One region of the Pseudomonas sp. B21128 genome, then DNA from elsewhere that is predicted to be linked to it. Evidence: riboswitches for the same ligand, from Rfam matches in the RefSeq annotation. Region 1 holds a riboswitch; the other holds the start of a gene.
The links. Region 1 has a riboswitch for cobalamin ahead of cobW (cobalamin biosynthesis protein CobW). Riboswitches for the same ligand answer to the same signal wherever they lie in the genome.

Region 1 (3,206 bases):
CAATTGCGAGGCGATTTTGAACTGCGCTTCCAGTGCTTCCGGAGCGAGCATCGAATGCACCTCCGGTTGCGGCGCGCCGATCACGTGCGGTACAGCGAGGATGGCTACACCGAGGATTTTCATCAGCCAATGACGGCTGAACGCAATCAACGCCAGACCGGCAGCGGTTGAAGCGGCGGTGCTGATCCACCACAACTGCCGCGAAGCCAGATCCGCCGCGGCAGTACCCGGCAGTTCAGGCGGCAAGCCCAGGGTTGGTGCGAGGACGAACGTCGCGTAACCGGCCAGACCCCACAGCAGGCCTTGCGAGGTTTTGGTCGGCGCGCGCAGGGTGTAGAGGCCGGCCAGCATCAGGGCAAAACCCACGGCCACCACCAGATTGCCACCCGTGGTCGAGACCACCCGCTGCCAGCCGTCTTCCGGTTCCCAGGCTTCGGTATCATGGGTGTGCGCGGCGGTGCCGGCGACGTGTTCGTGAACGGCGGCAACAGGTTCGGATTTTTCATAGGTTTCGGCTTGAAGAATCAGCGGTGACACCCAGAAACTTTGCAGCAGCGTGAGCAGCAGGGCGGCCAGCAGACCGGTGAAGCCCGCGGTTTGCGCAATTCGCTTGATCATGTCGGCAGGTCTCAGTGGCACGGGAACGCGGCGCTATGGCGGGTATCGTGAGCCGCGTTGTGCACGGCTTCGATGTGCGAGAAGCCCGCGAAATAGACGAGGCCTGCCCCCAGAATCGACGCGAAGATGGCGGCGGTCAGGCGCTGGCTCAGGGTGGTGGTGCTGGAGATTTTGTCCGTGTTGCTGCCGGTGCTGGTGACGATTGACATGGCGCTTCCCTCTGGAATGTCAGCAGGTGAACAGAGCGCATGAAACCCCCTGCGGCGCGGGCACGCAGAGGTTCAAACAGCGCCCGCCCACCGCGGGTTTGTTATGTTCAGCGACGCAGGTGCGCACTGTGTGTTGCGGGCCGGTCTCCGGGCTCACGAGGGGTTGGCGTCGGGCCGACCTGCAAGCGTCACCTTCCCATGCCGCAAGGGCACAGTGGATCTGACGCTTCGCTCGCTTACCGTTGCGGGGGCAGCACCGGACTGACATGGCTCTGAGTAAAGCACATGATTCACCGGTTTCCCGTTTCACCCCGTGAAGGGCACCCGTAACAAGTTGTGTAGGAGAGCATGGTGTGGGGTTTTTAGTCAATTTGCTTTGGGGGCTTATCCGTTGCTGCGGGTGTGGCTGATTACGGTTCCGCCCTTACGGCGGGTCACTTTTGAAAAACGCCTCAAAAGTAACCAAAAACGCTTGCTCCAACGTCCGGCCCGCTCGCTAAAGCTCGGGGTTCCTTCGCTCCGGAATCCATCCGGGGCAACGATTCCGGTTTGCTTCGCTGCACCTCCTTTCGATGTACTCCCCGGATGAATCCCTCCACTCAGCCTCCCGACGTCGTCCGTGGATCAAGATCAAAAGCTGCACTCGAGCTAACGCTCATTGTGTTGAGTGGGGGAGGAGCGTGCCAGTTAAAAACTGTTACCTATGTGCTTGAACTGTTTTGTTACCTATGTGGGTGAGTCATGCCGGCAAAACCTTGTGGTTTCTTTTTGGCGTTTGAAAAAGGGACTCGCTGTAAGAGCGAAACCGCCAGCGGCAGCACCCACAGCAACGGATGCCCCGTATCCAAACATTGACCCACCACTGCACCATGCGTAGCCTTGCGCCTTCGAGGTTCTTCGGCATTGCCGAAGCTAAGAAGGGAACGCGGTCAATGCCGCGGCTGCCCCCGCAACTGTGAACGGTGATATTCGCTGCCACGCCACTGCAAGCTCAATCCACAGAGCCCGCGGGAAGGCGCAGTGAATGCCAGGCCCAGCGCCTGAACACCGTCAGCCAGGAGACCTGCCTCGTCACAGATTCTCAATTCAACCGGGCGGGGTGATCCGGTGGCGAACTCTCCAGGCACGCACGCGCGGTGCCGGTTCTCGTCCCGTATGCCCGCCACTTTGCCAAAGGGCATACCGATGAAAACACTGGCCAAGCTCCCTGTCACCATCGTCACCGGCTTCCTCGGCTCGGGCAAAACCACGCTGCTGCGGCACATGCTCGACAACGCGCAGGGCCGCCGTATTGCGGTGATCGTCAACGAGTTTGGCGAGTTGGGCATCGACGGTGAAATCCTCAAGCAATGCACCATCGGTTGCACCGAAGAAGAAGCCACCGGCCGCGTCTATGAACTGGCCAACGGCTGCCTGTGCTGCACTGTGCAGGAAGAGTTCTTTCCAGTAATGCGCGAGCTGGTTGCCCGTCGCGGTGACCTTGATCACATCCTCATCGAAACCTCCGGCCTGGCCCTGCCAAAACCGTTGGTGCAAGCCTTCCAGTGGCCGGAAATCCGCAGCGCCTGCACGGTTGACGCGGTGATCACCGTGGTCGACAGCCCGGCCGTGGCCGCTGGCACCTTCGCCGCGTTTCCGGATCAAGTCGATGCCCAGCGCAAACTCGACCCGAACCTGGATCACGAATCGCCGCTGCACGAATTGTTCGCCGACCAACTGGCCAGCGCCGACCTCGTCATCCTCAACAAATCCGACCTGATCAGCCCTGAAGACCTGGCGCGCGTACGCCTGGAAGTCGCCGAAGAATTGCCGCCAGCGGTGAAGATCATCGAAGCCAGCAGTGGCCGCGTGCCGCTGGACGTGCTGATCGGCCTCGGCGCCGGTTCCGAAGAACACATCGACAGCCGTCATAGCCATCACGACCATCACCACGACGGTGATGACGACCATGATGACCACGATCACGACGCCTTCGATTCGATCTCCATCGAACTGCCGCAAGCCGACGAAAGCCTGTTGCTCGACGCGCTGACGCAACTGGTGGTCAAGCACGGCATTCTGCGTGTGAAGGGCTTTGCGGCGATCCCGAACAAGCCGATGCGCTTGCTGATTCAGGGCGTGGGCACACGTTTCGACAAGCATTTCGACCGTCAGTGGGGCGCCGATGAAGCGCGCGTCACGCGTCTGGTGTTGATCGGTCAGGAACTCGACGCCGCGCAACTCGAAGCGCAACTGCGCGCTGCGCTCAGCGTTTAACCCATGCACCTGCTCAGGACCCAGCCCGGCGGTTTCGTCTCGGATGACAACATCGCCGACCTCGGGCAAACCCCCGCCGACCTGGTGATCCTGTGCAGCGGCGATTCCAGCCTGGCGCTGCTC
Region 2 (3,206 bases), 420 kb from region 1:
ATTACCCGGTGAACCTGCGGCGCGGCCGAGCAAAACCACCACGGCGAACGCCACCACAGCGCCGCCGAACGCGCCGACTGACATGGAAATCGCCCCGGCGCCGAAACCCAGCAACGCGACCATCACCGCACCGGTCGAAGCCCCGGCGGAAATGCCCAGCAGATACGGATCGGCCAACGGGTTGCGCAGCAGCGATTGCAGAATCACCCCGCAAGTCGCCAGGCCAGCGCCGCAAGCGGCGGCCACCAGCGCGCGCGTCAGGCGATAGTTCCAGACGATGCCTTCGTCGATCGGATCAAGCACATACCCGGCCGCCCACAGTTTGTTGGCCAGCACCTGAAACACCACGACGGGATCAATGGTGGTTTCACCAATGGCCACACCTGCAATCACCGCTAAAAGCAGGATCGTCAGTGCAAGCACGGTGCGTATCAACGTCGCGGTCATTTGGACAGGTCGTATCCGTTGATGGCGCTCGCCAGTGCGGCGATACCGTCGAATGTGCGCATGCTGGCCTGCATGGCCATGGCGTCGAGAATAATGATGCGGTTGTTTTTTACCGCGTCCATGTTGCGGGTCACGGGATCGCTGCGCAAAAATTCCAGCTTCTTCAGGTAGTCATCCGCCGGGAAGCGACGGCGATCCATGCGTGCGATGACCAGCATTGTCGGGTTGGCTTTGGCGATGGTTTCCCAGCCGACGGTTGGCCATTCCTCATCGGACTCCACGACGTTGCGCACGCCCAGGGTGGTGAGCATGAAGTCTGGAACGCCTTTGTGTCCGGCGACGTACGGGTCGATATCCAGACTGGCACTGGAAAACCAGACCAACGCGCTGATGTCTTTCGGGTTCTTGTCACTCGCCATGGCAATGGACTTGGACAGGCTCGCCTTGAGGTCTGTGTTCAGCTGCTGCGCACGCGCCTGGACATCAAAAATCTCACCGAACTGGGTGATGCTTTTGTAGATGCTATCGATGCGAAACGGCGCCAGACGCGTGCCGTCGGCACCGACCAGATTGTCCTTGGCCTCGCAGTCAGACGGCATCAGATACGTCGGAATCTTCAGCTCGTGAAACTGTTCGCGGGTGCCGACCGCACCTTGTGGCCCGACCATCCATTCCAGCTCCACAGCCACCAGTTGCGGGCGCTTGGCGATCACCGATTCGAAACTCGGTTCGTTATCGGCCAAGCGCTCGATGTTGTCGTTTTGCGCTTTGTACTGAGGCAGCACATCGTTGAACCACAACGATGTGCCGACCATTTTGTCAGCCAGCCCGAGCGCAAAAAGCATTTCCGTGCCGGCCTGGCCGATCGTGACCGCCCGGGCAGGGGCCTGCGCGAAGGTCAGCGTGCTGCCGCAGTTAGCAATTGTCAGCGGGTACTGCGTCGGCGACGCATGGGCGAGGGAGCCCAGAGCCAGGCCAGCGACGAGGGCGACAAAGCGGGGCAGTGGCATGATTGCAGTCTCCATTCGGACCGTACACAAAGCAGGGGTGCAGGGTCTGGAAACACATCTCGACGCTGCGGATCAGCAGTGCCAGGGCGATCAACACGTGATGCGCGCAGAGGGATGTCCTTCCCGGACACCCCGCCGGTTAGTGATTGTTGCTTGGCCGGCAGGTCTCCTGACTGATGCGTCATCGCCTGCTTCAGCCTTCCCGGGAGCAATCCCAGTGGCAGTTCAGAAGCAGGCTCGGCATCTACAGTTGCGGGGGCAGTTCCGTTTGAGGCGTCGAGCGCATCACGGATTCCCTATTATTTCCAATTGGAAACCGGCGGGCAGCATGGTATCCGATCATGACGGTCGAGGCGAACGGGCGGCGCAAATGAGTTCGGGCTCAGGAGCCGGTACCCGCAATGACCGGCCCAGCGCTGCGGTTTCCAGGGTTTTGGGCGTGGCACGGAACGTGTTGACGAGCCTTTGGTGCCAATGCAGAGGAAAGTTCTGTCAACAATTGGGTTGTCCAGCAACATGACGCCAGCAAGCCCATCAACGGGCGCGTCAAACCGGGAGGAAAATCAGTGCAGCAAATTGGAATTTTGGGTGTAGGCGAGCTGACCGAAAAAGTCGTCATGGGCCTGCGCCGTAGTGGCTACACAGGTCGAATCTGCTTGTCCCCACGTAACCAGAAGCGCGCCGAGGCGCTCCGCGATAATTGGGATTGCGAGGTGATGGACAGCAATCAGCGCGTTGCAGACGGCTCTGCGGTGTTGTTTCTGGGCGTCCGTCCGGAGGCTGTGGAGCAGGTTGCCAAAGAAGTCAGCGTGACATCCGATCAAACCGTGATTTCGCTGGTTGCCGGCATGAATCTGCAGGAACTCGACCGCCATTTTCCGCACGCGAAGCGGGTAAGGGCCATGCTCTCCTACGCTGCGCAAATCAACCAGTCGACGGTCGTGGTCACGCCGGCCGGCGAGCCGCATGAATCCTTGCTCCGCGATCTCGGCACGCTGGTTGTGCTGGACAACGAACAGGCTTTCGAGTTGGCGACGGTCGCCGCGTGCATGAATGGCTGGTTCTATTTCTTCCTGGGCGAGTTGCAGCAATGGTTCGTTGAGAAGGGATTGAACAACGAACAGGCGGCGCAGTTAGTGATGGGGAACATGCAAGACTGTCTTGCCAGTGCTCGCCAACAGCCCGGTTTGAGCCTGGAAGAACTCGGAAACAGGATTGCGACGCCCGGGACCTTCACGGCTGCCGGGCTGGATGTGCTCAATGGTGCAAACATGCGTGAACCATGGCGGCAGGCGTGTGATGTAATCCTGCAACAGCTGGTGAAAACGCCCTAGTCGTTGAGCATGTCGCGGTAGTCCGCGCTACGCCATGTTCAACTCGCTATCCTTGATGTTGGCAATGGGCCCCAAAATCGCGGCATCGAATTCGGCGAGGTCAGTATGGGTCGCCAGTCGACGGGGAAAATCAGGGTTTGCCAACGCCGCTTTGCCCAGCGCGATGACATTGGCACCGTCACCGAATGCTTGCTCGGCGCGCTGAGGGACACCCAGTCCACCGTTGGCGATGATCGCCACTTGGGGCGCATACCGGCGGGCCAATTCAACCAGGCTTGCAGATCCTCCATCGAACGCCGGTTTCCAGGCCTCAAATTCAGTCACATGAATGAAATCAACGCCGGCGTCCTTGACCGACCCGAAAATGACCTCGGCGCCAGCTTCGCCTTCCGGCCATTTATGTTCGTAGTCGTTT

Region 2: linked by a shared signal. The riboswitch ahead of AB4P91_RS19385 (ABC transporter substrate-binding protein) and the one ahead of cobW (cobalamin biosynthesis protein CobW) in region 1 are both predicted to bind cobalamin.

The regions. Positions count from the first base shown of each region.
Region 1 is NZ_CP162590.1:3,918,569-3,921,774, forward strand. Features, by position in the region: gene AB4P91_RS17505 (CbtA family protein) at 1-618, opposite strand, end outside; gene AB4P91_RS17510 (CbtB domain-containing protein) at 630-827, opposite strand; cobalamin riboswitch at 948-1,170, opposite strand; cobalamin riboswitch at 1,701-1,913, shown strand; gene cobW (cobalamin biosynthesis protein CobW) at 2,013-3,083, shown strand; gene cobN (cobaltochelatase subunit CobN) at 3,087-3,206, shown strand, end outside.
Region 2 is NZ_CP162590.1:4,335,471-4,338,676, reverse strand. Features, by position in the region: gene AB4P91_RS19390 (FecCD family ABC transporter permease) at 1-435, opposite strand, end outside; gene AB4P91_RS19385 (ABC transporter substrate-binding protein) at 444-1,457, opposite strand; cobalamin riboswitch at 1,599-1,793, opposite strand; gene AB4P91_RS19380 (pyrroline-5-carboxylate reductase) at 2,024-2,791, shown strand; gene AB4P91_RS19375 (NADH:flavin oxidoreductase) at 2,819-3,206, opposite strand, start outside.